DNA from 3 places in the Evansella cellulosilytica DSM 2522 genome. Region 3 is predicted to be linked to each of the others. Evidence: riboswitches for the same ligand, from Rfam matches in the RefSeq annotation. Region 3 holds a riboswitch; each other region holds the start of a gene.

Region 1 (11,304 bases), 660 kb from region 3:
TACGAACTACATCGTATGTGCTATCTTGCGCTTCAGCAATTCCAGTCCAGTTGTATACTTCATCCATGATTGTAATCATTTCTTCATCATCATTAAATGACATGAAAACTGCAACAAGTTGCTCAATAAGTTCAGAAGATAAAGTGTTTGTGTTAACACTGATTGTGTCATTTGGAATATCATCAGTATAGCCTAAAATAACTAACTCATCATAAACTTCTGGATAATCTCCAGCAATAGAATCACGTGCATCGTCAAACGTTGTTGCAAAGTCAGCTCCACCTTCAAGAACTTCCATTAATGCGTTGTCGTGAGAACCAGCTTGAATCATATCACTTACCCAGCTATCAACATCTTCAACACCTAGCTCATTCATTAATTGAGCTGCAGGGAATAAATAACCACTAGCAGAAGATAAGTCTGGGAATGCCCATGCTTTGCCTTCTAAGTCTGCAAATGTTTCAATTCCAGAGTCAGCACGAACTACATACTGTGCTTGATAAGTAGTACTTCCGTGACGTACAGACGCAAGGACAACTTCAACATTATCATAACGATCTGTTGCTAAAGCATATCCGAATGGAGGTAGGAAGCCGATATCAACTTGATCATTTCCCATTGCTTCAACTAACGCCGAATAGTTAGTCATTACTTGTCCAGTAACTTTTACACCTAACTCTTCTGAAAGTCTCTCTGCAAGAGGCTCAACTGTGTCTGCAATGTTTGCAGAATCTTGAGAAGGAACAAACCCCATAATAATTTCTTCTTCGTCACCGCATGCCGCTAATGAAAGTGTAGCTAAAGATAATAGTAATGCAGAAAACAATTTTTTCATTTTTTTAACCCCTCGCTTTTTGTAGATTCATGTCTTACCGAAAATGATTATACAACACCATTTTAGGAAAAGCTATATAATTTACACGATTGTTACACTATTTTTACAAAAAAAATAGTAGAAAACCTAACAATCATGAAAATATTAGCCGTAATCTTCGCTATTTCACAATATTTTTGAAAGGAAGGTACGTAACCTAGGCAGTGTTATTAATAAAAAACTTGCTCATTGTAAGCAATATATATTAATCTGATGAATGGATAAAAAGGTAGTAAAATAAGCACCAATAAATTATCAATTAAAAAAAGGACGTGAAGAGTAGTGGAAAATAAATTATTTATATTTGATTTAGATGGAACTTTATACGAAGGAACAGATCATTTTGATTATTATGCAGAAAGGTTAAAACTAGATGTACCACCTGAGAATCTTGAGGCATTCGTACGCGATTATGAATTAATGAAGGCTGGAAAGCACCCTGTAGCAATAGGGAAAGCATACGACACGAAAAATGATGCGATACTAACAGTAGACCCAATGACCTTGACTGTTGTAAAGGCTGAAGACTGGAACGGAAATCGAGTTACTGAGGTTGAAAAGCAATATGGGGAAAAGCAAATAACCTTTGATTTTAAAAATATTATTGCTATTGGAGACGGATGGTGGCTACCTTGTGCTTGTGCTCTTCATCACGGTGTCGATGAGTGTTATCCACGATATGTGGAAACGAAGGATTATATGGTTACAGACCAATTTCAATTAGAAAAAATTAAAGGACTTACTACTTTCTTAAAGAATTTAAGAGAGAAAGCAAGTATTGTTCTATTAACAAATAGTGATGAGGATGACGTATCGCGTTTATTATCTGAATTGGACTTAGAAGGGATTTTTCACGAAGTGCTTACTTCTGCTCAAAAGCCAACAAAGACGACAAGTTTCTTTGAACAGCTTTTAGAAAAGTATGATGTTAGCCCGAAAGAAACAGTCTCTGTTGGTGATAATTTTATCAATGAGATAGCTCCTGCACTTTTAATGGGAATGAATGCTGTTTACATATCTGAACATTCGCACGAGGCTGAACACGAACAATTAGTTCAAGTAAACCGGTTACATGAGTGGATGGAATTGATGAAATAAAGCGATTTAATTGGAGGGATAGAAGTGAGAAAGTTTCCGATAAGACTTTATGGACGAAAACGGTGGTCTTACTCACAAATTAGTAAAAATAATCGATCTATACCTTCATCTAGAGAAATTTTACATGTGAAATTTAATGATTGGAAAGCAACAAGAACAAAAGATAGCACTGCATTTGTAATATTTATGGATTTCGACCAATTTAAGTCAATAAACGAATTGTTCAGCTTTGAGGTTGGCGACCAATTGCTTCAGCTTGTATATCATACGCTGAATGAAAAATCACCTAGTAACTGTACATGGATATCACTAGGTAATAATTCATTTATGGCACTAGTAACTGGTGTTTATGAAAAAAGTGATATTGAAGCACTCGTAGAAAGTTGGAAAAATAGTATTTCTCGTTCTTTAGTCGTTGACAGCTATGAATTTAATTTAAAACCAACTTTTGGTAGTTCAAAGTGGTTTAATGACGCTCATGATTTACAATCTCTCATGAAATGTGCAGATGTAGCCCATCGACAAGCAAAGGGAAAGCCGCAAAGCTTTTTCGAATGGTATGATCCAGTATATAAAGAAAGAATTGTTGCTGCTTTTGAATTAGAATCGGAAATGCATTCTGGCATAAAAAATGGAGAATTTGAATTGTATTATCACCCTCAATGGGATGTTGATAAAGGGGGTTGGGGTGGACTTGAAGTTTTAGTTCGTTGGCGCCATCCTAACAAAGGGTTGATACCTCCTGATAAATTTATAGATATCGCAGAAGAAACGGGGCTAATTCATCCCTTAGGAGATTGGATTATTGAGAAGGCGTGTAAAAATCATGTTGTTCTTCAAAGAACAACTGGGTTAAAAGATCTACCTATTGCAATAAACTTTAGTATTAAACAGTTAATGAAAAAAAATTATATTGAAAAGTTAGTAAACATTATAAAGGAAACTGGGTTAGACCCTCATCATTTTATTATGGAAATTACTGAATCTGTTGCTGTAGATGTTGAAAAAGCAAAATCTTTACTTAGTCAAGCTAGAGAACACGGCATGAAAATAAGTATAGATGATTTCGGTACTGGATATAGTTCTTTAAGCTATTTAAGAGAACTTCCAATTGACGAATTAAAAATTGATCGAAGCTTCGTAAAAAAAACTGATAACGGTGACGAAAAACAAAAACATTTGTTAAGGTGGATTGTTCACTTAAAAAAAGTATTGGGTGTGACGATAGTAGCAGAAGGTATAGAGACGAAACAACACTTTAATATGTTGCGAAGATGGGGGTGTAACAAACTACAAGGATATTACTTCAGTAAACCAATCTCGCAAAAGGAAATCAACAATTACTTAATCAAAAATCACGCAAACGAGTAGAGGCAGTCTCAAAGATGTGCCAGCTACTATAAGTCTGTTTTATTTCTTGATTATACACAACGTGCAAATCAATGCCATTAACATAAAAAAAGGTCACTGAAAAAGTAAAGAGCAACTTTTTCAGCGTCTATAAAGACAGGTGGCAATGTCCACTCGCCACCCGCTGACTATAAGAACTCCATTTAAGTGGCCTTTAAGAGATTGCGACGCTACCAACCATTGCATAAGGGAGACTCGATAGGTGAAAATTACCTTTTGAGTCTCCCTTTAAGTCTTCACTTATAACTTGTACCTTTGTATTTGATTATATTGGTACAGCGATTGTAACTATTGCCAAACTCCTCACTTATGGACAGTTACAATTTTAACTTATGGTTCGAGATGGGTACCGAGGCTCGATTCTTTCCTCAAAAAACTCTGTATAGTTCTTTGTTGATAAGAAACCGACGTAATCGAGCTTATAAACCTCATAATAAATAACGTATTCACCATTCTTAAAATGTACATGAAGATGCCTATTTGTCTCATCATACTCAATGTAAGATAGTTTACCGTGGTTCAATTCAACTGTTTCCATAATACCCTCCCTCTAATTTTTCTTTAGGGAATTACTCTTACTAATAGGATACCCGATATAATAGAAAAGAAACGAGCCTATAAAAAAAAGTTGGTCATTTCTTGTTTTGATAATACTTTGCCACTTGATACAACTTTATCGTTTACGACTAGTGTTGGAGTATAGTAAAATCCATTTAAAGTAGGGGGATCTTGATGGTGAATTTCTACGTGAGCATGTAAGCCAATATCATTGATGACTTCCTTCAACCTTTTCTCAACGATCTTGCCATTAATGTTTGAACTAACAAACAGCTTCACTTCCAATTCACTCACCTCACTTGTCTATTCTTATTTTTATTATAATCCATTGTTTTTGACCGGAAACGCTATCATTTGACAGTGATGTGACTAAATTGTTACTATTTAGAAAACTTTATTATTCAGCAAATATCGATTTTTTATAAAAAAAATGTAAAATTATGCTTGTATTTTTACTTTAGAAAATAATACAATTAAACTAGTAATCTTTTCTAGAAATGCGCGCATGGTAAAATGTAGTTGATTATTAGTTTAGGATACTCGCATACCGTGTTTATTACTTCAGCTTCCTTTCGTGAGAAATCAGCTGTAAAATCATCATCAGTTTTAACTAAGCTAAAAATTTAAAAGGTAGCGAAGAATATATGTCTTGATTTGGGCACTTGGACATACAGGAGCTAGTAGTGCAACCGACCTTGTTATTTAGGTCGGTTTTTAATATTGATACAACTTAATAATGTTAGTTTTGTATACTGGAATATATTTCAGTACAAAACGAGGGATTATCCCAAACTAATCATGGATGAATAATGATAATTCAAGGAGGAACAGAATGGAAATAAATAAGTTACCTTCAATAGAGAAGAAGACTATAGAAAAAAATTACCATTCTCACTTGCCTAAATGGTTTTCACATGTTTGGGGTCAAGAAAAACAGCCAAGCATTGAAAGTGATCAAGCACTAGATCAACAATATGAACAATTAATAAGTAGATTTAAAATTGCATTAGAAACGACAGCATTGATCGTACTTGTTAATGATACGGGTGCAATTACATATGTTAGTGAAGAATTTTGTGATCTTTTAGATTATTCAGAAAGTGAACTAATAGGTGTGAACTATTTATCATTACAACACCGTTCATTTAAAGAACGGGAATTGTTTAGTAACACACTAGCATCACAAAAAATCACTTCCTTTGAAATGATTCCCTTAAAGAAAAGTGGAAATCCGCTTATATTAAAGACACAAATAATGCCTTTAATAAAATCAAATCAGGAAAGCGATATATTTCTCATCATGCATCGAGATGTTACACGTTTAAAGCAGGCAGAAAAAGTAATAAAGGAATTAGGAGCAGTAGATACTCTTACAGGGTTACCAAATAGAGATAAATTTGAAAGAGATGTCAGATCAAGAATTGAAATGAAGCATGCAGAGAAATTTCCTTTTGCCATTCTTTTCTTTGATTTAGATCGTTTTAAGTTTTATAACGACACTTTAGGGCATTTTACTGGAGACAAACTAATACAATCTATCTCTCAAACGTTAAGTAGTATCCAACATAAAAAAGTGCAAATATATCGTTATGGGGGAGACGAATTTTCCGTATTATTTCATTCTCCAAAGTCTAAAGAGGAAGTACAAGAGTTGGCTCAAGAAATATTACTAGCCTTTGAATCACCATTTCATGTAAAAGGAAATGAACTATACATCACAGCTAGTATAGGAATCTCGTATTTTCCTGTCATAGGAGTCACTTATGACCAAATAATTCAACAAGCGGAAATGGCTATGCACTACGCTAAAGAGTTAGGTAAGGGTGATTTTCAATGGTATCAATCGTCAATTCGAACAGAGCATGACGAAAAATTACTTATGGAAAAAAGATTAAGAATTGCTATGGAGCAAGAAAACTTTGAGCTATATTATCATCCTCAAATTGATTTAAAAGAAAACAAAGTGATCGGAGTAGAAGCACTTTTAAGGTGGAACGATGAACAGTTAGGAAAGGTTTCTCCTTACAAATTTATTCCAATTGCTGAAGAAACAGGATTAATTAACCAAATCGGGGATTGGGTACTTGAAAAAGCTTGTATTCAAGCGAAGAAATGGAATAATGAAGGTCATGAACTAAGGATAGGTATAAATATTTCACCCCAGCAATTTCAGAGACCAGATTTTGTTAGTAAAGTAAAAAATACTTTAGATAAAACAGGCCTGTCTCCAAAACTGTTAGACTTGGAAATAACGGAAAATGATTTACTTTATAATCGTGATGAATGTCTTAAAACGTTGTATCGTCTAAAGCAATTTGGAGTCAGTATCTCTATCGATGACTTTGGTACGGGCTATTCTTCATTAAGTTATTTACGTAGATTTCCGATAGATACGTTAAAAATAGATCAATCATTTATTAAAGAGGTAGTTGATAATACTAATGATCAAGCAATCGTGACTTCTATCATTCAATTAGCACACAATATGAAGCTGAGAGTCATTGCTGAAGGAGTAGAAACGTCTGAAATGGTTGCATTTTTAAATAAGTTAAGCTGCGATGAAATGCAAGGATTTTTGTATAGCCAACCGCTTCCACCAGAAGCTGTAACAAAATATATAGAGTCAACTAGTCCGTCAATGAAACTAAACGTATAGGACCATGTAACCTATTAACATTTTCTCTATATTGTTATACTGATGTATAAGGTAGAAAGCGTATTTTTTGACTTCAAACCCAATATCAGTTTATAGTATAATCGCTCAATCCAAATTGCATAATACTATGGAAAGAGGAAAATGTTATGGCGATAACAGCAAAACAAAAGAAAATTGAATATGCTATGCTTCTTGCATGGGGGATAGCATTAATAGCAACCCTCGGGTCTTTATACTTTTCTGAAATTGAAAACTTTATTCCTTGTGAACTTTGTTGGGTGCAAAGGATATTTATGTATCCTTTAGCAATAACACTAGCAATTGCAGCAATAAAGAAGGATTCGAAACAGGCTTACTATACGTTGCCTATTAGTTTAATCGGCTTAAGCTTCTCTATTTACCATGTAATGCTAGAAAGAATACCAGCGTTAAGTGAGACTGCTGAAGGGTGTGGGATTATCCCATGCAATTATTTATATATTAATTGGTTTGGATTCATCACAATTCCTTTTCTAGCACTAATCGCCTTTCTTTCCATTTCAATTATTATGGTTTACGTGATTGTTACAGAGAGGAGAGGGGAAAAGTGAAAAAGGTTATCATTTTCGGATTAATTATTGTCATTATTTTTGCTGCATTAGCTTTCGTTACATCTCAGCAAAATAAACAGCAATCGGAAGGTAATCCTTTTGGTAAGGATCAATTACATCGTGAGACATTAAATCAGCTTGATAATCCACTTTATCAAAATGTCATAATACCTGAAGAATTAAACAGTAAGCTAGAAAATGAGGAAACGGTAACGGTATACTTTTATAGCCCTACATGTGAATATTGTAATGAGGCCACCCCAGTTTTAGTACCTTTAGCAGAACAGTTAGGTGTTGATGTTGTGTTATTCAATTTACTTGAATTTAACCACGGTTTTAATGATTACAACATTGATTATACTCCAACACTTGTTCACTATGAAAATGGTGTTGAGGTGAGCCGAAAAGTCGGATTATTTAATGAAGCAGCTTATGAACAGTTTTATCGTGAAGATGTTCTAGGTGAATAATGAGAAAACTATAAATTGTACAGAAAAAAAGAGACCATTTCACTATGTGAAATGGTCTCTTTTTTTTACCCTAATATATATTAAATAAATATCTATTTCGCTCATGTTTTCTACTTTCATAAATCAGCTTATTTTGGAAGGTTAATGGGAAATTTTATCGTAAATTAAAAAGTGAAGATTTTGGTGTTGAGGCCACACTGAAAAAGTGAAAGAACACGAGGGCCCTGAGGAAGGGTGTTCTTTCACTTTTCAGTGTCCCTAAGTAATATTTCGTGTTCCAATTAAAGAATAACTGAAGGAAATGTTATAAAATAAAAATTCCTAGTCCAATTTGCTATCTATTTGGACTAGGAATTACGGTTATTTTTGTATTTTTCTCCTTAGGATCGGCACTACTTACTTTACACCCTCATCCATATAAAGGACTCTGTTAAAGACTAGTGTTGATTCTTAAGAGATAAAAAAAGGTTGGTGGGTAAACCATACTATTTAATGTGAAAACGTTAAAATAAACTCTGTTCCTTGACCGATTTCGCTTTTGACAGAAACCGCACCACCTAAAGATTCGATGATACTATAGGAAACCATTAAACCTAAGCCTGTGCCATTTGTCTTAGTTGAATAATAAGCCTTACCTATTTGTTGTAATTGTTCTTTGGACATTCCAATACCAGTGTCTTTTATGGATAATATAATTTTCTCCCTCTCACGGTACCCATTTATGATTAGTTCCCCACCGTTTTCCATAGCCTCAATGCCATTTTTAGTTAAGTTCAAAATTACTTGTGTGAGCTTTTGTTCGTTTCCTATTATCGTAATGTCCTCTTGAACATCCATTTTCACTTTTACATTATTCATGAGGGCATAAGCTTCAATCGTATGTAACACTTTATAAATGATGCTATATATTTGAATTTGTTTCGTAGCTTTATCAGCTGGCTTTGCTAATGATAAATAATCAGTAATAATCAACTGTGCTCGATCAAGTTCAGACATTGTAAGCTTCAAATAGCGTTTTTCTTCGGATGTTAATTTTGAATTAGAGTGAATCAGTTGTATAAATCCACGGGCAACTGTCATTGGATTTCGTACTTCATGCGCTATAGAAGCAGCTAATTCGCTCACTAATCGTAATTGCTCACTTTTCTGTAAGTCTTTTTTCAGATTGGCATTTAATTCAATTTGTTGTACGTAAGCAATCATAATAAAAACAATTGGGATGGGAGATACTATGATAACACTATAGAAAATGTGAAATTCAGAAGATGAGAAATAGTTAATTGGGTATAAAAATATTATTGTATAAGGTATGAGAAACAAAAATGATATCATTGCAAAATTTTTCGGAGTAATCCAGCTTCTGTCATTCGTTGATAACCATTGAGCTATTATGATAAAATAGCAACTAATCATAAACCAAAGAAGTAAATGGGTATCTCCATAAAGTATTCGAGAGATGAGATCAATGATTAATAAGCAGGCACCAATAGTTACACCGTTAAAAAGTGTTGCCAAAAATATAACAATATGACGAAAGTCAATTACATGGTCACTAAATATTGATATAGGAAACTGCACTGTTAGTAAAAATATAATGATATAGATTGAATAATTTAATAAACGAATAGCAATATGACCTTTTAACTGAAAATTGTTTGAAAGGGTAAGAAAAAATAATAAAGGTGTTAATATAATAAATGCTTGAAAAAGATACTGAAAAAACAGTTCCATAACGATGGGCCTCCAATTTCTTCCTGTGACTTTATTTTACGTATTCTGACTAATAATTACAATATTTTAAAAATAAAAAGTAAAAATATAAAAAAGAGGTGAACATAGTTTGAATAAACTACTTAAATACATAGGTGTTGGGATTTTTGTCGGTTGGTCAATAGCCATGCTAGTAAATTACTCTATATATGAATATACGACAATGCAAACGACATTATTCCACCCAATTATCGATGGAATATTATTTATGGCTTTAATGGTAGGTATATATTTTCTTTCTATTTTCCTATATAAAAATAAAGAAGCCAACGCATCAATTTTGTTAGGAATATTAGGTGTTATCGCTATTTCTATAGCCTTTTATTTTTATACTTAAACAAAGGTTGACTCAATAGGTTGATTTTTACCTATTGAGTCAACTTCATTTTTTCCAATTCATTGAAGACTAAAAACTAGCTTCACCAAGCTCGTTTTTAGTTTTTCTTTTATAGAAAGAGAAATTAAGAGAGAGGGATTTTTTTATGATTACTGTAGTGAAAAATGGGGAAGTTTATGCACCACATTATGTAGGGCAGAAGGATGTATTGATTATTGGTGGTCGTATAGCTGCTATAGACGAAGACATACATATTCAAGGGATTAGTGAACATACTGAAATTGTTAATGCCACCGGTAAAATCGTTGCACCTGGATTAATTGATGGTCATGTTCATATTACAGGTGGAGGAGGGGAAGGTAGCTTCCGTACTCGAACACCTGAACTTCAGCTATCAGATTGCATTAAAGGTGGTATTACTACTGTCGTTGGTGTTTTAGGGACAGATGGCGCAGCACGTACGATGAGTAATCTTGTAGCGAAAGCAAAAGGTTTAACAGAGGAAGGTATTACTTGCTTTTGCTTAACAGGTAATTATCATGTACCAGTTACCCCTTTAACAGATTCTATTGAGACTGATATTATGTTTATCCATGAGATTATAGGTTCAGGAGAAATTGCTATTGCAGATCATCGTTCCTCTCAACCGACGAGTCAAGAATTAGCAAGGCTTGCAAGTGAATCTAGAGTTGGAGGGTTACTCTCTGGTAAAGGTGGTGCAGTTGTCGTCCATGTTGGTGATGGGAGCGGAAAGCTTGAATTACTCGAAGAGGTTGTAACGACAACGGATATTCCGAGGAAACAGTTCATTCCTACTCATATTAATCGGACAAAGTCATTACTTGAAGCAGGTATAGAATATGCTAAGAAGGGTGGATACGTCGATTTTACGACGAGTACTACCCGTTCAGATAACGATGAACTCTTAAGCAGTAAATGTTTGAAAAAGCTAATTGAGGCAAATGTTCCTGTTGAAAATATTTCCTTTACTTCAGATGGTCAAGGAAGCTTACCAAAATTTGACGAAAATAGAAATTTCATCGGCTTAGGCGTTGGTAGGGTTACAAGTTTATATGATGAAATAAGAAAGGCTGTTTTAAATGAAGGTGTACCGTTGGAAATTGCTTTAAAAGTAGCCACATCTAATCCAGCAGGAATGTTACAGCTTAACGAGAAGGGTAATATAGAAAAGGGGAAGGATGGAGACATTCTTTTAATAAATAAACAATCGCTTGTGATCGAAGGTGTTATGGCAAAAGGGAAATGGCTGATGAAAGAGGGGCAAGAAAATAAAAGAGGAACCTTTGAATAATTTAGATGTATAAAAAAAGGGTGATTCTCTGAACGGACTCTTTTAGAACGCCAGTTGGCAAAATGTATTGACCTCTCTTACGACACTTGCTTTTAGTGACTTTTATTTGTATTGCAGTCGCTCGCCTGATAGGGGGAAAATCACTCCTATCAGGCATTTTAACGATTGCAACGGCTACGCACATTGCTTAGAGGGACTGAAAAAGGTAAATATCGACCTTTTTCAGTCC
Region 2 (11,304 bases), 1.7 Mb from region 3:
CTCGCATTATTGTTATCAAATATGGGATTTGCTTTCTTTTTTGATTATTTTGTCGTATCATTTTTTCCTGGTTACACGTATAGGCCAAAAATGATTAAAAATAAATATTTAGATAATGTATTAGGAGCTACTTTATCCCAGGCCGTATTTGTGCCATTTACTGCGATCTTTATTACAGCCTTTCGACATGGCTGGCTTGTTAAACTATTATTTGCATGTTACTTTGCGGTTATAGAAAAAATATTTACTCTGATTGGTATTTTTAAAAAAGGATGGTGGAAAACAAGATATACTTTCCTCTTAATTCCGTTCTACTTTTATATTAGTGATTTTCGGTGGAAAGGATTAGAAAACGAGAATAGCATCATGAAATCAATTTGTTTATTTAACATGATACATTTGACATGGATAAACGGAATATATGTATTAGAAGTGTTAAAAGTAATTAGGTTTGGTTTCAAGAATAATTATAAATGGAAAAATCAGCTGAAAATAGTGCCATTTTATGCAATGTCATACTCACTCTTAGCAACAATTGTTACTATAAGAGGGAGAGCGTCTTTTAAAACAGTTCTTCTTTCTGTACTTATTGGAATAGATCAATGTTTGTTAAAGGCAAAAATAATGAAAATTAAGTCGATTTATCCACTAATCATGATCCATATTATCACCATTTACTTATCGCATCTATACTATTATACATTACTTGATAAGCGCAATTTTGTGGACGAAAAATCATTATGAAGAAAAAGAGAGGATAACTCAAAAATGAAATTAGCATTTTGAGTTATCCTTATAGTATTGCATAACTGTATTCATTAATTTTTTACACTTCAACATCCATTAATACTGCTTTTATAGCAAAATAACTAATATGCTCTGGCAATGCTTCTTTTATCGGTTTAATCCCGTGGGCCAAACCAACTTCTTCAATTTTATCAACAATGAGTTGCTTTGTTTCGTCTGAAATAAGATGATCAAAACTAATTTTTTCTCCACTAGTGGCGCCACGAAGGAGGTGATTTTCGACTGTTACAGTAGTTATACCTCGTTGTTCAGCAATATCTTCTATTGTCTTTCCTTCTTGAAAAAGTTGAATACTTAGTAAATGACTAGGAACCTTAGCGCCATTTAGATCAACGTTATGTTGTGTGATTCGACGGTTTTCAAGTGGTGGAGATAGTTTAGGTGCGGAGTCATTTTTAGCCTCAGGATTGTTTTCCACATAGCTTTTAATTGCCGATAAAAATATTTCCCCGTAACGCTCAAATTTTTGTTCTCCGACACCTTTAATTTCTAGCATGTCTTCGACGCTCATAGGTAAGTAGGTGCACATTTCATTTAACGACTTATCAGAGAAAACAATATAAGGTGGTACATTTGCTTCCTTTGCTAAATCTCCACGTAATTGCCTCAATTCCTCGAACAAAGGATGCGAAGTAGAAATTTTTTTGGGCTGCTTTTCCACTTTGCGTTCTACAGTTTCTTCGCCTTTTAAAACGAGTACGGCCTTCTCTGTCAGTTGTAACAGGGGAAAACTACCGTCACTTAATGATAAAAACTGTGAAGCAACTAAATAATCAATAAATTGACTAACTTCCTTTTGTCTTTTTCCTTTCATGAGCCCGTATGTCGTAAGCTTGTCTAATGAAAAGTCCTTCAGCTTTTTGTTATTTGAGCCTACTAATACTTGAGCAACTAGTGTTTTTCCGAAACGTTCTCTCATTCGTTTCACACAGGAAAATACCATTTGCGCTTCGCGAGTGACATCCTCAGAAACTCGATCATCGATACAGTGATCACACTTTGTACATGACTCGATCTTACTATCTCCAAAATATTGAAGGATAAATGCTTGTAGGCAGCTTTCAGTATGACAATAGTTTGTCATCGCCTGCAGCTTTCGGTATTCATTTTCCTTTCTTTCATCGGTCATATCAGTCTGTTCAATGAGAAATTGTTGAATTCTAATATCTTGAGGAGAGAATAAAAGAATACAACTGCTTTCTTCCCCATCTCTTCCAGCACGCCCAGCTTCTTGATAATAGCTTTCTATATTTCTCGGGATTTGATAGTGAATAACGAACCGAACGTTAGATTTATTGATTCCCATTCCGAAAGCGTTTGTAGCTACCATCACTTTTAAATCATCATAGACGAACTGCTCCTGCATGAATTCACGCTCTTGATTGGACATCCCACCATGATATTTTCCTACAGAAAGATTCATCGAAGAAAGGAGTGTGTAAATCCTTTCAACTTCCTTTCGTGTGGCTGCATAAATAATCCCAGATTGATCAATATTTCTAGTAATATAATTTTTTATATAGTGATCGCGATCTATTCCCTTTAATACGTGAAAAGAGAGATTCTTTCTAGCAAAACCTGTTTGAACAACGAAGCTTTTATCAATGGACATTGCCACGCAAATGTCATCAGTGACTTCAGGAGTTGAGGTTGCAGTAAGCGCAAGCACTACAGGTTTTGTATCAAGCTTTTCTAGTAAATGTGGTATTTTCATGTAGCTTGGTCGAAAGTCGTGTCCCCATTGTGACAAACAGTGGGCTTCATCAATTGCGACTAAGGATACTTCAATACCGCTTAAACTATTAATAAAAGAAGGGGCATCTAGCCTTTCTGGAGCGATATAAACTAGTTTATAATGTCCTTGTCTCATAAGTGACAAACGCTCATTTACATCGTTATTGGACAAGGTACTATTAATAAAAGTGGATGAAATACCTAATTCCTTTAATTCATCTACTTGATCTTTCATCAGTGAAATTAATGGAGATATAACAATTGTAAGTCCAGGGAGCAACAATGAAGGTATTTGGTAACAAATAGATTTCCCCCCGCCTGTAGGCATAATTCCCATCGTCCGATTACGACAAAGAATATTTGTGATAATTTGTTCTTGTCCTGAACGGAAGGAATCATAACCGAAATGCTGTTTTAGGAAGGAACGCGCTTGATCTAACATAATTAATATCCTCCTAACAAATGCAACTCTTATGTAGGATCCTAAAAAAGATACTATCATTCTACCATATTATATTGCATTAAAGAGTGTTTGAAATAATCTAATACTTTTATTAGAGGCTGTTTTCGTAAAAATTGATGCTTTTCCAAACTTGGTGAAAAGAAAGGTATACGAAAAGAGCCTAGTGAAAAAACGATTATTCATTATTAAATAACTCAGAATATATTGAAAAAAGGTGAGGGAGTAGCGATAATGGTAATACCAACATAAAATGTCGGTTTTTAGGAGGGTTGTCTATTGCGTAGAAACATATTGGTTAGTCTCATTTCTTTCATTACGTGTTTACTTTTATTTTCCGTAATCGTACAAGCTTCCAGCGATGAGAATGAAAATGTCGTTTCACTTTTTGATAATACTAAGAGGATCCAATTAGAAGAACATATTAGTATTTTTGCGGACATAAACAACGCCTATACGATAGATGATATACGTTCAAGCAGTTTTGAGGGTACATTTGAATTAAATCAAGAAAGTATACCTAATTATGGATATACAGATACGGTATATTGGGTGAAGGTTCATTTGCGGAATCAATCTTCAAAAGACATTTGGTTGCTAGAAATCGATAATGCTACGTTAGACTATTTATCGTTATATTTCCCAGAAACAGCTTATGAAAATGCCTATGTAAGTGAAACAGGTGATTTACTTCCTTTTGACAATAGAGAAGTAAACCATCGTAATTTCGTTTATCGATTACAATTAGAAGAAAATAATATTACAACATTATATTTAAGGTTTGAATCTGAAGGTGCGATGCAACTTCCAATAACTCTTTGGCATCAAGATGCTTTTATTGAAAAAAGCCAACTTGAATATGCTTTATTAGGTATATTTTTCGGCATATTATCTATTATGGCATTATATAATCTATTTTTATTTTTTTCTTTAAGACATTGGAGCTATTTATTTTACGTTTTATTTATTGCCTCGAACATTTTTATACACTTGTCCTTTACTGGTACGGCATATCAGTACATTTGGCCAGAACAAAGTTGGTGGAATAACCGTGCCATCGTGTTATTTATGCTAATCTCAAATATATTCGGGTATTTGTTTGCAAAAAGCTTTTTAGAAATGAGAAAGGTGATACCAGGATTAAATAGTATATTTAATTATTTGATTTTCTGCAATTTTGTCATTATATTCCTACTTTTTTACTCCTATAGTTTAGCATTAAACCTTGTTGTAATAAGCTCAGGAGTAACAGTTTTATTAATGATTTGGGCCGGTATTTCCTGTTATCGTAAAGGGTATCAACCTGCAAAGTATTTTCTTTTAGCTTGGCACATTTCTTTTATAGGGACTATTATTTCATTGCTAGCAGATGCTGGGTTTCTTCCAATTTATTTCGTTACGAAATATGCATGGCAAATTACAGCTTCTATTGAATTTTTACTTTTTTCATTTGCTTTAGCCGATAAAATAAACATGATGAAAAAAGAGAAGGAACAAGCTGAGCAAGAGGTAATAAAAAGTAATTTAAGAGCGTTAGAAAATTTAAAGAAAACAGATAAATTAAAGGATGAATTTTTAGCAATGACGTCCCATGAGCTAAGGACGCCGCTTCATGGCATGATCGGTATTGCGGAAACGATGTATGATGGAGCTACAGGGAAAATGACGCAGTCGATGAAAAAACACTTGAGTATGATTATATCTAGTGGTAAAAGGCTGTCACATTTAATTAACGATATTTTAGACTTCTCTATATTGAAAAATGACGCTATGAATCTTCATTTGAAGAAGGTTCACTTAAAGGAGCTTGTTGATGTTGTTATTATCATGAGTCAATCTTTACTTAACGAGAAAAATATAAGAATAATAAATGAAATAGATACTAATATACGGCCTGTGTTAGGGGATGAAAATAGGCTACAGCAAGTATTTTTTAATTTAATAGGAAACGCCATTAAATACACAGAACGCGGGACAGTTGTCATAAGTGCGGAAGAAGATGGAAAAATGCTTCAAGTTCATATAACAGATTCAGGAATTGGAATTTCTGCCGATCAAATAGATACGATATTTGATGCCTTTAATAGAGGGGGAAATAACTCAGAAGAGCAGAGTGGAACAGGGTTAGGTTTGAATATTACAAAAAAGCTAATAGAAGCACACGGTGGAAATATATCCGTTGTATCACAGGAAGGAAAAGGTTCTACTTTTTCTTTTTTAATACCTCTATTTCAAGAGGTTGGTTTTAAAGAGGCTAAAGAAGAAGTAAGTGCAACTCTGTTCTCAGAGCAACATTCTAAGTATAGTCACCATATCGATGACGAAACGTTAATGATTGATAATAAAGGAAAGAATATAAAAATATTAATTGCTGATGACGAACGAGTAAATCTCCAGCTATTGTCAAACCATTTATCATTACAAGGGTATTACGTCGATACTGCTAAGGACGGAGATGAGGTATTACACAAAGTGGAAAGTGGTAATTATCACTTACTCATATTAGATATGATGATGCCAAGAAAGTCTGGATATGAAGTTTGTCAGCAATTAAGGAAGAGATTTTCTTTACTAGAGCTACCTGTTTTAATTCTTACAGCTAAAAATCAAGAATATGATAAGGTAACAGCATTTGATTCCGGTGCAAATGACTATATCGTAAAACCTTGTGAAAAAAGAGAGCTTCTTTCAAGGACAAAAACATTAATAGAATTGAGTCTCGCAGTTCGAAAAATAAAAGAGCAAATGAGAGAACTTGATGATGTTAATCAGAGGCTACTACAAATAAACGACGAACTAGAAGGGAAAGTGAGAGAGAGAACTGTTGCCTTAAAAGAGGTAAATGATGAATTGCTGAAAGCGAATGAGGATTTAATTAAATTACAAAACGCTAGGACGCATATGCTATCAAATATTTCACATGAATTTGGCACACCTGTCACTTTTCTACAGAGCTATATTCAGTCAGTGAGAGCCGGAATTATTGAAGCGAATGACGCACACTACTTAAAATCTGTCGAGAATAAGGTAAATATGTTAAATAGATTAATTGAAGATTTATATGATATCTCTAAGCTTGAGTCAGGTGATATCACACTAATGACAAAGGAACGCAATTTACATGAATGGATAAATCAAATGTACGATAAATTTGAAACGGATGTGACAAGGCGGAAAATTACACTCCATAAACCAGTTTTTACAGGTAATGAGGAGCAAGATATACGAATTGACATTGATAATGACCGTATGGATCAAGTTTTTACTAACATCATTTATAATGCGATTAAGCATACAAATGAAGGCGGCGATATTTGGATTAATGTTGTGGTGAAGGATAGGCAAGAGGTTATGATAGAAATTAAGGATAATGGACATGGAATAAAAGAAAGTGACTTACCATTTGTATTTGAGAGATTTTTTAAAGGAGAAAAAGTGATAAATGGAAAGATTGGAACAGGACTAGGGCTAGCAATATCAAAAGAAATTATTCATCACCATAATGGAGAAATATCAGTTAAAAGTACAGAGGGAAATGGCGCAATCTTTTGTATCTCGTTACCTATCGTAGACTAATTGATTTATGGAGGTTGTTAAGAATGAAAGAAAAAGTGTTAATCATTGAGGATGACGAAGATATTAGAGAATTGACTGCATTATACTTAAAAAAGCATTCGTATGAAGTTTTTACTGCGAAAGACGGCTATGAGGGAATTAATATCGTACAAAATAATAATCCCCATCTAGTTTTATTAGACATACTTTTACCCGGAATGAAAGGGTATGAGATTTGTCAAAAAATTAGAATGCTTTCAGAAGCACCCATTATATTTTTAAGTTGTAAAAGGGATATAAGAGATAAAGTAAAGGGATTAGATGCGGGCGCTGATGATTATTTAACGAAGCCGTTTGATTTTACGGAGCTTGAAGCAAGAATAAAAGCAAATTTACGACGTAGTAAAATGAATGCAAATCGCAATGAACCAAAGCGTGTTTTTTCATGTGGAAATCTAGAAATAGATTTAGATAGTTATGATGTTTTCAATAAAGGGAATAAAGTTTCGTTATACACAAAGGAGCTACAACTTTTAATGCTACTAGTTGAAAACAAAAATCATGTGTTTAGTGCTGAAAAAATCTATGATCAAATTTGGGGCATTGATCATTGTGGCGATTTAAAAACCGTCATGGTACATATTAGTAACTTACGTCGTAAAATCGAGGAAAATCCATCAAAGCCAAAATTAATTAAAACGGTGAGAGGTTTCGGGTATAAATTCAGTACTGCTGACGAGGACATTAAAGGATAGCTTGTGGAAATTTGTAATTAATTGTAGATAAAAACATACAAAATTTTAACTCCATTTTAACCTTTTTTATTTATAGTGATAGATAATAAGAACTATAAAACACTGTGGGGGTGTTCATAATAGTTTGGCATCGGATTTATAATCTGATAAATCAGAAAAATAGGGTGAAAAGTTTTGAGTCTTTTGTTGCAGGTAAACTAAAAACTCCTACCAGATAAAGGCAAATCTATTGAAAAGTAGAGGCGCAAAACTACGGATCTAAGGGCTAAATGTTTAATGTCTATGATAGCCGGGTTACCTAGTAGGCAAGATTATCGGAAAGGGGTTTGATGTTTTTGGGGAACATGAAGATGGTGGCAGTAGATGAGGAGTGGAAAGGTTTATTGAAGGAAGCGAGAGATTTGGGGTTAACGCCAAAAGATATTAGAATATTTTTGGCGAAAAAAAGCTATGAAAAAAAAGTACATAGTTGAAAATAATCATTCCTACTATGTAATCGGTCGTTTCAGGCATTAATATTGTTTATAATATGTATTTTATATGATGTGTAAGAGGGGACTCAAAGGTTGATTTTACCTTTAAGTCCCCTCATTTTTTCATGAGTATTTAAGTTTTTTTTGTAAAGCTAGCAACAATGGCATCGAGTTCTTCCATCATATCTTTTAATTGTGTAGTCGTGTCGGTAAAATTCTCATACGTTGCTAATTGTTCTTCAGCTGTAGCAGACATATTCTCCGAACTCGCTTTATATTCTTCTGAAACATCTGTCATTTCATTGATGGATGCTTTTAGCGTTTCTACTTTCTCTACTATTGATTGACACATTTTAAAGGAAGCGCCTATATCATGGTGGACGACTTCCGTTTGAGCAACGATTTTTTCAAAGACCTCACCTGTAGATGATAATTGGTCTGCACCTTCCATTACTTGTTGCGTCGTTTCGGACATAACGATACTAATCTCTTGCGTTTCCTTTAATAAATCTTCTATAATGCTCGCAACATGGTGAGCATAATGACCAGATTGATCGGCTAACTTTCTAACTTCATCTGCAACTACAGCAAAGCCTCTTCCTGATTCACCAGCTCGGGCAGCTTCGATAGCTGCATTGAGAGCTAATAGATTTGTTTGCTCTGCAATGTCAGACATATAAGTGACCGATTGCTGAATTTTGGAAGAACGCTCTTGTAGTCGATCGACAACTTCGTTCATTTGTTGTACTGCATTTGAAATGTCCTTCATTTGGCCCTCCGTATTTATCATACTTTTTGATCCAGATTGTGCAAGTGATCGCGTGCTACTTGAAGAGTCCTTTGAACGTCTCATTTGTTCCCTAATAAGTTGTATATCAGAAGAAACGTCCTCTATTGAGTTATAGCTAACTCTAGCAACTTGCAGTTGCTCTGTAGCCCCTTCGGTAATGGTATGAATTGAATTTGTTATTTCACCAGTAGCAGCAACTGATTCCTTTACACCTAAGTTTAGTTGTTCAATGCTTTGTAAAACGTCCTTTGATGTACTTGTTAATTTAGTCGTAACCTTCTCTAAAACATCTCTTTGCTCTTCTTCCTTTTTCGTTAATTCTTTTACATATTGATTTCTAATATTAATTTGGATGATAAGAACACTACTTGTAAATATTAAAAATACAGCATGAATGAGCAAAAGACTAAAAGGATAATCAGCTGTGCCGGTAATCAACTCAGGTGCAACAAGGTATCCGCCAAAGTGCTGAATAGCAAAAATAATAGTACTGAAAATAATTAAACGAATGCTTTCGTAGTATGCTAACACAGCTAACACCATAAAAATCGAGAAATGGTATTCAACTAAACCATCACCACCAGCAATAAGTGATATGCTACTCAATGTTAATGAGAGCATAATGAATAACGAAATTTGCTGATGCTCTTTATTCTTATAATATAAAATTACGCTAGTTAATAAGAAAATAAAAGGAATAACTACTAAAATATTTAAAGGAATAGAAAAACTATGTGATGAATGATTGTGGTGAGACAAGAAATACCCTTCTAAAAAGTGGAAATGACGGTGTAATACATGAACAGCAATGGAAAGAAAAAAGATAAAGGCCGTAATGTAAAGCATTATCAGATGCTTTCTTTTTTTCATATTAGAATCCTCCTGATGAAAAGTGATAGTAAAACTAGTTGTAAACGCTATTTTTATTATAGTTGCTGCAGTAATATGAGACAACTATTTTGTCGAATTATGTAGATTTTTAGGCGAGTGCAAAGGTTATCGAAGAGCGTTACATTTGAATTGAATAATTTCATTATTATATAATATTATTACTTACTTTTTTATAGTAAGATGATTGGAGAAAATGGAGGCGGCTAATCAAATGTCAATGAAACATGTGTTTAAAAAAGGAGAAGCTGGTAATCAGAACACTTTGTTACTATTACATGGTACTGGCGGAGATGAACATGATTTGATACCAATTTCGGAAATGATTGACCCTGGTGCTGCTGTATTAAGTGTAAGGGGTAATGTCGATGAGAACGGCATGAATCGTTTTTTTCGAAGACTTGCAGAAGGAGTATTCGATGAAGAAGATTTAATAAACCGAACGAAGGAATTAAAAGATTTCGTTGATCAAGCAGCAGAGCAGTATGAATTTGAGCGTAAACACGTCGTTGCTGTAGGATATTCCAACGGAGCAAATATCGCTGGAAGCCTGCTTTATCATTATGAAAAATCGTTAAAGGGAGCGGCACTATTGCATCCGATGGTTCCGCGTCGTGGTATTGACATTCCTTCGCTACAAGGAATTTCTGTCTTTATTGGGGCTGGTGCAAATGACCCTATTTGTCCACCAGAAGAAACAAAGGAGCTAGATAAGACTCTTTCTGAAGCGGGAGCAGCAGTAGACGTGTTTTGGGCAAATCAAGGACATCAGCTGACGAGAGAAGAGATAGATCAAGTGAAAGCATGGTATGAAAAAAATATGTAGGGAGTGTTTCCTTCTATGGTAAGTATAAACCCACATTCCTTAAGTAAAAAAGAGAACTATAGTATGTTAACAAGCGCTATTTTACCTAGACCTATTGCTTTTGTGACATCTATATCAACTGAAGGCGTAGTTAACGCAGCACCATTTAGTTTTTTTAATGTCGTTTCATCTGAGCCACCACTAATATCATTATCGATTGGCCGGAAAAATGGAATAATGAAGGACACATCCCGAAACATTTTGGATGGGAAAGAGTTTGTTGTACATGTTACCGATGAAGAAAACGTAGAAGCTGCAAATCAAGCTGCTGCAAACCTGCCTCCCGATGAAAGCGAAGTGAAGAGGGGAGGACTTTCCCTTATCGATAGTATTCGAGTAAAGACACCAGGGTTAAAGGAAGCAGCTGTGAGAATGGAATGTATGCTCGAAAAGCATCTTGTCTTTCAAGAAGATACTACGATAACCGATTTCATTATTGGCAGAGTAGTCCAATATCATATAGCTGACTCGGTGTATAAAGAAGGAAAAATAGATGTGAAAAAACTGAAGCCCGTTGCTCGGCTAGGTGGAAAAGATTATACGAAGCTAGGTGATCTTTTCTCCTTAGAAAGGCCATGATTAAAGTTGAAAATGGCCCCTTATTATTTTATTAAAGGAGGGACTGAAAAAGTTATTCTGTTCTTTTTCAGTCCCTCTTTTTGATGGAGAATGAGGGGCTGTTTTCTTTTTATGGCATGATTATACAGCCAGGAAGTCAGCATGGGGAAGGAATGGCTAGCCATTAAAGGCTATCAGGCCCGCTACTCGATGTAAAGTTGTAGTATACATGAAAAATCAAAAATGTACATGCTAAACCGAGCGTTTTTGTACTTCTTTTAATTGTCATTTGTACTTCACATGAAATACGAACGAGGCAAGGATGTGTTTAATAACCAATTTAGAAATAGGTCCGATGGAATGTATATGAGTATGGCCACACGTACTTTGTGGAAGTTTGACTAAAAGTAGATAAACGT
Region 3 (11,304 bases):
CGCGTAGTGAAAAAAGTCAAATATGGATCCTTCCAATGGACGGTGGAGAGCCGTACTGTATAAAAACAGAGGAAGCTGTTATGGGACCGCTCATTTGGACATCAGATAGTAGTAATATTCTGTACTCGGCTAATGTTTTTAATGATTATCATGAAGCTTGGACACCTTATCCTGGAGCTCCAGATTATGATTATGATAGACTAAAGGCTATTGAGAGCAATAAACATAAAACAAAAGATGAGAAAGATAAAGAGAAAGAAAAAAAGAAAAATGAAGTAAAGGTCATAAGTCGTTTCACATATCGTTTTGATGGACAAGGGTATTTTGGCCATGGAAACAATCATGTATTTATTACGGCTGTACCAAATCAAATAACACCAAACTTTAAAGCGCAAGGAATACAAATTACTACAGATGATTATGACTATAGTGCTCCTAGCTTATCACCTAATAATGAGTATTTAGTCGTTTGTGCTAGAAAGTCAAAGGAAGCGGATTATGAACAAAAAAATGATTTATGGATTATCCACTTAAAGACAAAGAAAAACTATTTATTATATGATGCACCTGGTCCTACGAGTAGTCCGAATTGGTCTCCATGTGGAAAATTTGTTAGTTTTAGTGGCCATAACAATATGGAGGGTGCTTCCACAACAAACGATCTATGGGTATTACAAGTTGAAGAATTTACGAATAACATTAGTAGAGAAATCAAACAAGGTCCACTTACCGAACGTGACGCTCAAAACATCACAAGACAACTGGATAGACCAATTGGTGGTCAACCTTCAGATGTTGGCTTTAAAGGGGGAGCAAATGTAGGGTGGCAAGAGGATAGACTATTATTTATTATATCAGATAAAGGTGCAGGCTCATTATATGAGCTAAGGCTTCCATCATTTGAAATAAGTCCATTGCTGAGTAGCGAAAAGCAATCTATATCAAGCATGTATACAAACGAAAAGAATGTAATTTTGTCAGTAAGTAATCCTACAACACCTCAGGAACTATATCTTTTAATTGATGATGATTTAAGTCAAATTACAAATAGTAATGATAAAATTTTACAAGAAGTCACGTTTAGTCAATGGGAAAAAACAACTTATAAAACTAGCGGGAATGTAGATATAGATGCTTGGATTATTTATCCTAGTCACTTTAAGAAAACAAGTAAATATCCTCTTGTTTTACTGATACATGGTGGACCACATGCAGCATATGGACCTACGTTTATGTTTCTTGCACAATTACTAGCTGCGCAAGGGTACATTGTTTATTATACTAATCCAAGAGGAAGCGAAACATATGGTCAAAAATTTAGTTGTAGTATCGATAAAAATTGGGGGAATCTTGATTATATAGATATAATGAATGGAATTGACAAAATATTAGCCAAAGGATTCGTAAATGAGAAAAAAATGTTTGTACATGGATGGTCATATGGTGGCTATATGTCGTGTTGGATCGCAACACAGACCGACCGATTTAAAGCGATCTGTGCTGGTGCAAGTGTCACTAACCTCGTTAGTGGATACGGTACGTCGGATATAACTTTGGCTGATGAATTTGAATATGGAGGTCAGCCTTGGAACGATTATCCTCATTTAATGAAACACTCGCCACTTGGACATGTAGAAAAAGTAAAGACTCCTGTCATGTTAATGCATGGTGAGAATGACATGCGGGTAGCACCATCGCAAACAGAAGAATTTTTTACAGCGTTAAAAAGGTTAAAGAAAGAAGCAATTATGATCAGGTATCCTGACGAATTCCATGGCTTAAGTCGCCCTTTACATCAAAAGGATAGATATGATCGTTTAATTGCTTGGTTTAATTATTATCAATTATAATAACTACAGTCTCTCTCAATACTTTCTTTGAGAGGGATCTCTTTTTTTATAAGAGCAATCTCTATTAAAAAAAATAGTACTTTTCATCATAATTAACAGAATTATGTTGTTTTATGTAACTTTATCCAGTAATATTATTTTTATGCTATAATTTGTTGCTAATTCATCATTTTTAAAAAAGTCAAATAATTTAAAAGGTTAGAAACATAAACGGTTTTGTGATCAATTACAAAAGTTGTTCATGTGAAAACTACATTTTAAAATTTTGACTATTCTAAAAATGACGAATAGTTTTTTTATTTCTAAGGGTAGAATGACAGATAGGAGAGATGACATTGAAAAATATTTTTAAAGTTGGTCAAAAAAAGAAATGGAAGTTACCAAAGAAACTAAAAGTAAAGAGAAGCTTTAATCTAAAATTTAAATTACTAGCTAGTTTTTTATTTATTTGCTTTATTTTTAGTATAGGAAGTGGGATATCTTACTTTAACATGCAGAAATCAACGCAATCATACGATTACTTGATCAACCAAGTAATTGAAATTCGAAATATAACGAGTGAAATTGAGTCAAGTGTCAATCAGCAAAGTAGTCATTTTCGTGGTTATTTACTAACAGAGGAAGAGTCAGAAATGGATCAAATGACAATGATTAACAATCATGTTAGTGAACTTGTAGAAGAGGCAATGGAATTAAGTACGCTGGAGGAAACAAAACAACAATTAAATGCACTTGATACTTTAAATAAAAGCTACTTAAATACAGCACTACAAGTAAGGTCGATGAGTTCAGGACGTATTGACTATGCAAATAGGAATATTTTACCGATGGAAAATAACTTGCGTGGTTATGCAGCTGATTTAACCGTATTTTTAAATGAAATTGTAGAAGAGAGAAGGGTAGAGTCAGAGCAAGAAACTGCCATGGCGATGACATTAGTCTTAACGATCAGTGCTGCTGCTTTAATTTTCGCAGTCATTGGTGGAATATTTATTGCCACTATTATTACAAAACCAATTATTAAAATTGCAAATATGTCAAAAAAGCTTGCAGCTGGTGATTTAACAGTTGAACCACTTAAGATAAAAAGCCGGGATGAAATCTATGATTTAAATGAATCTTTTATTGAGATGAGCAATAACTTAAGAAACATGCTTTCAAAAATTGCTATGAATACTGAACAAGTTGCTGCATCTTCTCAGCAGTTAACGAGTAGTGCAGAAGAAACGAGTAAAGCTACCTCCACGATCACTGAATCGATGCAATCTGTGGCTTCTGGAGCAGATACTCAAATGAAGAGTACAGATTCGGCCAAACAAGTTGTAGCGGACATGACAGAAAGTATTCAGAACATATCAAGTAGTGTGGAAGTTGTTACAAATATTGCGAATGAAGCAGGAGAAAAGTCTAATAATGGTGTTGGTGTTGTTGAAAAAGCTATAAAGCAAATGCAGGCCATAGATGCGAAAACATCTGAAATATCTCATGTCATTAAAAACTTAGGAGATAAATCAAAGCAAATCGATTCTATTATTACACTTATAACAGACGTTGCTGAACAGACTAATTTATTAGCATTGAATGCAGCAATTGAAGCTGCACGTGCTGGAGAACACGGTAGAGGTTTTGCTGTTGTGGCTGATGAAGTACGAAAACTTGCTGAACAATCTAATAAATCTGCTTCGGAGATTAGTAGTTTGATTCATGTCATACAAGAAGATATAGATAAATCTGTTTCTATGATGGGGCAAGGCCGTACATCTGTAGAAGACGGTTTAACTTTGGTAAATAATGCGGGGACAGAATTTAAAACAATTTCCAAATCAATTAATGGAATAACTGATCATATTTATCATGTTTTACAAGCAGTGAAGGAGAGCACTTCAGATGCTGAAACAATGAGAGTTTATATAGAAGAGGCATCAGATATAGCAACTGATTCAGCTAGCTACGCGCAAAATGTTGCAGCATCTGCTGAAGAACAAATGGCATCGATGCAGGAAATTTCTGCATCTGCTGAAACACTTTCTAGTATGGCTGAAGAGCTACAGGATGAAGTTAGTAAATTTAAGATTTAATACAAAAGACTTGATGAAGCTGTTTTATAAGTTATAAAAGAAATTGCAATGTTTTCACTTGCCAAAAGCCCATTATAAGAACCTACTTATAGTGGGCTTTTACGTTACTACGGTGGACCCGCTATTGCTTTAAGATAAATTCAATAGAAAAAAATTGCGCTTTTAAGATACCACTTTTTACAAAAATATAAGGATGTATCACAAGGTGACTGATTACCTCATGATACATCCTTATTTTTACAATGTATTTAAAATATATTTTTCTACAACTGATGCAACGCCTTCATTTATATTTGTGTCCGTAACATAATCAGCTATTTCCTTTATATCTTCTGGCGCATTCCCCATCGCCACACCTAGACCAGCAAATTTAATCATTTCTAAATCGTTATAGCTGTCACCAACAGCAATTATTTCACTACGATTTATGCCTAAGTGATTAATTAATTTTTCTAGACTAGATCCTTTCGTTACCCCCGGCTCTATAAACTCAAGGAAATAAGGCTTAGATCGAAAAATGCTGAGTGAATCACCTAATTCTTCTTTTAACTTATTTTCGACTTTAACGAGCTTTTCAGGGGCATGGCACATTAATACTTTTACAACTGGCTCTTGGATTGTATCGATAAAACTGGATACTTCCTTAATAGGTAACCCGGTAATTTTAGCCTCAATCTCTGTGTATTCATTGTTCTTATCTGTAATAATAGTATCTCCTATATACGAGTGAATAAAAACATTTTCTCTTTGACTAAGTTCATATAAGTGGTGAACTGTTTTCGGGTTTAACGTACTACTAAATAAAGAATCGTCTGTTTTACAATTGATTATCTTTGCACCATTAAACGGTAAAATGTAACTCCCATACTTGTCGAGAGATAATTCTTTCACTAAATGTTGCATAGCAAATGTTGGTCTACCAGATGCTAATACTACTTTGACTCCAAGCTCTTGCGCTTTCATTAAAGCTTTTTTAGTGTGGTTGCCAATAGTTAAGTCTTCAAGTAATAATGTGTCATCTAAATCAAGTACAATCATGGAATATTTCATGTGTTACATCCTTTCTCATACAACAATTGAAACAATATATCAAATGTCGATATTTGTATTAATTTAAGTTTTTTTATATTTTTTTGTAAAAAAATGTTGTTAGAGGTATCGTTTTTCGTTACTATATTACTAGAAATACTTTATATCATAATTTTGATAAAGGCAAACTATTTCGAAAGGATAGGACGCAAAGTCATGGGTCTAAAGCTAACGCATTGCAAAGACCGCCAGACTACCAAGACACTTTTTGGCTATTCTTTTTTTAGGATAGTTTTTTTTTGTAAAAATACATAATTACTCACAACATAAGAGAGGGATTACATCATGAAAAGCTTTTTTAAGAGATTTACCTTTACATGGAACGCCAAATTAAGAACAAAATTACTATCAAGTTTTATATTAATTTGTATTATTTTTAGTATTGGGAGTGTTGTTTCGTTTACTAGTATGAGGAATACAAATCAATCTTATGATTACTTAATAAATAATGTAATGGAAATAAGAAGTGTCTCATCTTCAATTGAATCAAATATTAGTCAACAAACGAGTCATTTTCGTGGATACTTTTTAAATGGTGATATAGAAGATTTAGACCGTGTTACTGAATTAAGTCAAATTGGAAGTGAGTTAATAAATAATGGGTTAGAGCTAAGCACGGTCGAAGAAGTAACAGACAGTCTCACAATCTTGCAAAACTTAAATAATAGTTATAGTAACCAAGTTGAAGATATAACGACTAATGGTATGGGGAGTAGTGATACATCTAACCGAGACTTAGTTCTATTAGAAAATAGAATGATAAATGAGTCACAACAGTTAAATGATTTATTAAATGAGATTGTAGCAGAACATAGTGAACAAACAACAGCTGAATCAGCAACAGCGATGATACTTATTTTAATAATAAGTGCTGTAGCACTTGTGATAGCTATTGTTGGTGGATTTATTATTTCAACTATGATTTCGAAGCCAATTGTGAAGCTAGCCCAAATCTCTGAAAGGTTAGCAGATGGTGACTTAACAGTTGATTCTCTTACAGTGAAAAGTCGTGACGAGATTTATGTTTTAAATGAATCTTTTAGGAATATGACAAATAACTTTAGAAAAATGGTAGCACAAATTGCGTCTAATACTGATCAAGTAGCTGCATCTTCTGAACAATTATCAAGTAGTGCGGATGAAACTACGAAAGCAACGACAACAATTACGGGATCTATTCAATCAGTTGCTACAGGTGCTGAGACACAAGTGCAAAGTACAGGTGCAGCAAAGGAAGTAGTAAAAGATATTGCTGTAGGTATGAAACAGATCACTGAGAGTGTGGAATTGGTTAGTAGCTTTGCGAATGATGCTGGTGATAAGTCTAATAACGGTAAGGTCGTAATAGAAAAAGCTATGAAACAAATGGATAAAATCAATTCGAAAACTGCTGAAATATCAGATGTAGTGCAACAATTGGGAGATAAATCAAAAGAAATAGGTTCGATTATATCATTAATTACAGATGTTGCAGAACAAACAAACTTATTAGCATTAAATGCAGCAATAGAGGCTGCTCGTGCTGGCGAGCACGGCAGAGGCTTTGCTGTCGTTGCAGACGAGGTAAGAAAGTTAGCTGAACAATCCAATAAATCTGCAGAGGAGATTAGACATTTAATTCACTACATTCAAGAAGATATTGATCGCTCTGTTACTATGATGGGAGAAGGTAGAGAGTCTGTAGAAGGTGGTTTAACTTTAGTGAATGACGCTGGAAACGAGTTTGAAACAATATCGTTGTCTGTAAACGATTTGACAACGCAAATTGCCCAAATTTTACGTGCTGTTAAAGAAAATACGGAAGGAACAAATAAAATGCAAACATTTATTGAGGAAGCAGCAAAAATTGCTGAGGAGTCAGCAAGCTATTCTCAAAATGTCGCAGCGTCAACAGAAGAACAAATGGCCTCTATGGAGGAAATCTCTGCATCTGCTGAAACGTTATCTAGTATGGCTGAAGAATTATTAAATGAAGTGAGAAAATTTAAAGTTTAATTCAATGTTCAAGGTTGTTCTACGCTATAGCGAGAACGGCCTTTTTCTTTATTTAAATTTGTTTTTATTTATAAATAAATGGGTAGCATAAATATAAACTGTACAGAAAGTGTTTACTCAAAGAGGGGGATCAAAAGTGAGTTTAACGCATGAACAGCGTATTCAATTACATGAATTTAACAACTTAACGAAATCATTAAGCTTTAATATGTATGATATATGCTATACGAGAACGAAAGAAGAAAGGGAAGCATATATAGAATACATTGATGAACAGTATAGTGCAGAGCGGTTGACGAAAATTTTGAAAAATGTTGCCGAGATTATCGGAGCACATGTTTTAAACGTAGCCAAACAAGATTACGTACCACAAGGTGCAAGTGTGACGGTATTAGTTTCAGAAGGTCCAGTAGTGGAAGTACCGACAGATTCTTTTGATGAATCTCCAGGACCGCTGCCTGATTCGGTTGTCATGCAGTTAGATAAAAGTCACATAACTGTTCATACTTATCCTGAGTATCATCCAGATGAAGGGATTAGTACGTTTAGGGCTGATATCGATGTAGCTACTTGTGGAGAAATTTCACCCTTAAAAGCGTTAAACTACATGATTCACTCGTTTGACACAGATATTATGACGATGGATTATCGTGTTCGGGGATTTACAAGAGACATAAGTGGACATAAGCTTTTTATTGACCATGATATTAGTTCGATCCAAAATTATATTCCTGAAGAAGTGAAAGAACAATATGATATGATTGACGTCAATATATATCAAGAGAATATTTTTCATACGAAATGTAGAATTAAGGATTTTGACATAAATAATTATTTATTTGGCTATAAAAAAGAACATCTAACGAGTGAACAAGAAAAAGAAATTACTGAACGACTTCAGTTAGAAATGGATGAAATATATTACGGTAGGAACATGGGATGGCGTGAAAAAAAATAAAGAAAAAGGGTTTTGCTAAGTTTTTAAATTTCCTCTAAGGGAATTCTAAGCGCCCAGTAAAATAAAAACATTTAACAAGCTTCGGCTAGCTAGTTAAATGTTTTTTATTTATATTCGTCTTAAATGATAATAAAACGCCCAAGTATCATGGGACGTGGGTTCTCACATCACCTTAAAGTTTGCTCATATTATAGAACGAGCATTTTTATCAACTTTTTCTAGGGTTATGCTCTGCAAACTTTACAAATGATTTTTCATCCTCGATAAGACCACATGATCCACATTGTACTTTATTAACTGGTCCTTGATAAGCTGTATGGAAGGCGTCTAAATTGTCGTTCGTGTACGTGTTGACGACTTCCCCTGTTAGTGGGTCCATTTTTACTGGTGTAGCAACTTGTTCAATAATATTAAATCGGGACCGATTCGTTTTACAGCTTGGACATAAATATGGACTTGACATATATACCACCTCCATATTTATTATTGTCAAATGAATACTATTCGATACAGGAGGGGAATATTGGACCTTCAATTTGAATCTGGTTCAGGCAAATCCTCAAATTCGGTAAAAAAGTATATAAATAAAATTAGCGATATTCCGATGATAAAGCCTAATGTCTTTGATGGACGAGTAGTGGGCAGATCAGTTAAATGCATTTCACTCACTTCCTTTGGTATTTATTTGCAATACTTGGATCGAAGTTTAACAACTTGGCAACGAGCATATTAAAGTTATCTAGATCATGAAATAATGAAGGCACTTTAGGTACCATTCTTTCAACCCCTAAAAGAGGTCCACCTGCATTAATAGTAAACCCGAATGGTGTTAATGCACTCCCAGTTATAAAAAATTTATCTTGTAATAGTTGCTTTGCTATTAAAATGTCAATAACATCTATCGTCAAGTTAACTAACGGATTTCCTGTTTTGCTTTCTATTCTTCTCGATCCAGTAATCGGACCAGCCATTGTTACTCTAAATCCTCTCGGAGTAACAAATACACCCATTATAGTTATTTGCCCAGTTAATAATAAAATGGCGGTTATTATTCCAAGGTTTCGATGAATGATTCTAATAAGTTCCAACGTTGCTTCCACATTACCTTCTTGATTTTTTTCATTGTCTTTTGCTGTCACTTTCACCACACCCTCTTCCAATATTGTATTCTAAAAGACAATTTGTCGTTCTAATATTATTCGTTTATTTTTAAATTTTTCTATAACACCTATTTCAGAATTTGTAGAATAAAAAAATTAGTTTAATTTAAAAATAAGCTTGAGTAATATCCGAAGCTTTTACGAAGAAGGAAAAACGTGATGAAAGAGGAGTGTAGTTTATGGGATATGGTATTTTGCGAGTGACGTTAATAGCGATGATGTTTTTCAGTTTACTACCGTTTATTTATGCTCACGCAGAGTTTGAGAAGGTAGCCGAACCAGTATGGTGGTGGAACAAAGATAGACAAAATGAAGACATACCCAACCCTGAAGGAGGCCCTGAAACAGAAAGGATTCGTCAACCTGTATCAAATATATTATTACAACAGCGTTATCCGAATATTGTAGTCTTACAAGGTGATTCAGGAGATAACCGTGTTGCACTTACGTTTGATGATGGTCCTGATCCTAGATACACAGAGCAGGTTTTGGATGTCCTAAGTGAATTTAACGTGCCTGCTACATTTTTTGTAATGGGAGCTAGAGCAGAGGCATATCCAGAAATTGTCCAGCGGACTGCGGAGGAAGGGCACATCATTGGAAACCATACATATTGGCATCCAAACTTAGTCGATGAAAATATTGATACACTTGAGAGAGAAATAACCGAGACAGAAAATGTATTGGCTGAAATAATAGGCTATAGAACGAGTTTGTTTCGTGCACCATATGGTTTTCTTGATGATGAGTTTGTTCAAAAAATTGGAGAAATGAATTACTCAGTTGTAGCTTGGTCGGTCGATTCGCTAGATTGGCAAGAGGATCCAGCAGATGAGATTGCGTATACCGTACTCAGTAATACGCATCCTGGGGCCATTATTTTGATGCACGATGGTGCTGAATGGGAAGGAGACAGAACAAATACAATAGAGGCTTTAAGACAGATCATTCCATCGTTACAAGAACAAGGAGTTGAATTTGTAACAGTACCTGACCTACTAGGAATTCCATATCAACAATAATTAACTCGCTAAATGATGAAAATGTTTTTATGGAGGGAACTGACAAGGTTAAAGACCAACCTTTTTCAGTTCCCTATGATTTTGCCTTAGAGTTCCCTCACGTCCCTTAAATAAAGTTAGAATTTATAGCCTTTTACTAGTAAAAGCTTCTATGATAAAGTATAATAGCGTTAGTTTTTATATATGTTTGGGGGATATGTATGAATTACCTACCACTAATTATTATTAGTGCACTCATTTGTATTGCTGCACTTATTGCTACAATCTATATTGGAATGAATCCAAATGATAAAAATTATACGAAAAGCACAAAGCAAAGAATGTATATCCTATCGGGAATATATGTTGTCACTTTTGTTCCAGCAATAATATTTACATTACTATATTTTTATTATAAAGGCTGAATACACAGTAGCGTTTTAAGGAGTTTAAATTCCTTAAAGCGCTTTTTATATTTATGTAAGGAAATTACGGTTGGAAAAGTCATCATAACTGTCCACTTTTTTAAGTCAACACTTATTCATAGGCTTAAATAAAAATACGACTATAGACTTACATCATTTACTTCCGCAGACAAATGTTTTTCACTTCTTTGCTATATACAATGATAATAGAAATTTATTCCAGTGATATTTCATTGTTATAGAAAAGAGGAGAGAATTTTATGGGATTATTAAAGTTTATTGTACAAAGAAAAATTTTAGTCGTTTTACTTGTTTGTTTGATTTTAATTTTAGGAACATATGCGATGACAAAACTAGATAAGGAATTGTTTCCATCAATTGACTTTGATGTAGCTTATGTAGAGGTCGATGCTGGTGAATTAGCTGCCATTGAAGTAGAAAGAAACATAACGAGTCCTTTAGAAAGTAGACTCCAAACAATACAAGGAGTAGAAAGAATAGTGTCATCTTCTGGAATAGGTAGAAGCTCTATCCAATTAATGCTAGAAGCGGGGAGCGGGGAAGACGTTCTACAGGAATTAGATTCGATAGTAAATAGTACTACTAATTCGATGTCACAGGTAAATGAAGTTTATACAGGACTTTATGGTACGAACCAAGACTATGAGTTTTTTATGGACATATCAGACGGGAACATGGAGGAAATGTCTTACTTTGCAAAAAATATAGTGAAGCCAAGGTTAGAATC

What was found. A riboswitch is a leader RNA that binds a small molecule or an ion and turns the genes downstream of it on or off. The one in region 3 is predicted to bind cyclic di-GMP.
Region 1: linked by a shared signal. The riboswitch ahead of BCELL_RS14840 (sensor domain-containing protein) and the one ahead of BCELL_RS11610 (methyl-accepting chemotaxis protein) in region 3 are both predicted to bind cyclic di-GMP.
Region 2: linked by a shared signal. The riboswitch ahead of BCELL_RS21965 (anti-repressor SinI family protein) and the one ahead of BCELL_RS11610 (methyl-accepting chemotaxis protein) in region 3 are both predicted to bind cyclic di-GMP.

Annotation. Positions count from the first base shown of each region.
Region 1 covers NC_014829.1:3,186,116-3,197,419, reverse strand. Annotated here, with positions in the region: gene BCELL_RS14865 (phosphate/phosphite/phosphonate ABC transporter substrate-binding protein) at 1-835, opposite strand, end outside; gene BCELL_RS14860 (HAD family hydrolase) at 1,157-1,972, shown strand; gene BCELL_RS14855 (putative bifunctional diguanylate cyclase/phosphodiesterase) at 1,997-3,343, shown strand; gene BCELL_RS14850 (KTSC domain-containing protein) at 3,708-3,920, opposite strand; gene BCELL_RS14845 (thioredoxin family protein) at 3,998-4,219, opposite strand; cyclic di-GMP riboswitch class II at 4,561-4,644, shown strand; gene BCELL_RS14840 (sensor domain-containing protein) at 4,773-6,596, shown strand; gene BCELL_RS14835 (disulfide oxidoreductase) at 6,743-7,186, shown strand; gene BCELL_RS14830 (thioredoxin family protein) at 7,183-7,656, shown strand; gene BCELL_RS14825 (ATP-binding protein) at 8,146-9,387, opposite strand; gene BCELL_RS14820 (hypothetical protein) at 9,497-9,763, shown strand; gene iadA (beta-aspartyl-peptidase) at 9,909-11,075, shown strand.
Region 2 covers NC_014829.1:846,535-857,838, forward strand. Annotated here, with positions in the region: gene BCELL_RS03830 (hypothetical protein) at 1-744, shown strand, start outside; gene recQ (DNA helicase RecQ) at 827-2,983, opposite strand; gene BCELL_RS03840 (ATP-binding protein) at 3,281-6,577, shown strand; gene BCELL_RS03845 (response regulator transcription factor) at 6,601-7,311, shown strand; cyclic di-GMP riboswitch class I at 7,521-7,613, shown strand; gene BCELL_RS21965 (anti-repressor SinI family protein) at 7,656-7,784, shown strand; gene BCELL_RS03850 (methyl-accepting chemotaxis protein) at 7,918-9,444, opposite strand; gene BCELL_RS03855 (alpha/beta hydrolase) at 9,683-10,288, shown strand; gene BCELL_RS03860 (flavin reductase family protein) at 10,304-10,906, shown strand.
Region 3 covers NC_014829.1:2,528,340-2,539,643, reverse strand. Annotated here, with positions in the region: gene BCELL_RS11625 (S9 family peptidase) at 1-1,850, shown strand, start outside; gene BCELL_RS21645 (HAMP domain-containing methyl-accepting chemotaxis protein) at 2,186-3,928, shown strand; gene BCELL_RS11615 (Cof-type HAD-IIB family hydrolase) at 4,166-4,978, opposite strand; cyclic di-GMP riboswitch class I at 5,130-5,218, shown strand; gene BCELL_RS11610 (methyl-accepting chemotaxis protein) at 5,303-7,012, shown strand; gene speD (adenosylmethionine decarboxylase) at 7,149-7,970, shown strand; gene BCELL_RS11600 (hypothetical protein) at 8,179-8,433, opposite strand; gene BCELL_RS23200 (hypothetical protein) at 8,502-8,630, opposite strand; gene BCELL_RS11595 (hypothetical protein) at 8,636-9,109, opposite strand; gene BCELL_RS11590 (polysaccharide deacetylase family protein) at 9,310-10,152, shown strand; gene BCELL_RS11585 (hypothetical protein) at 10,353-10,556, shown strand; gene BCELL_RS11580 (efflux RND transporter permease subunit) at 10,817-11,304, shown strand, end outside.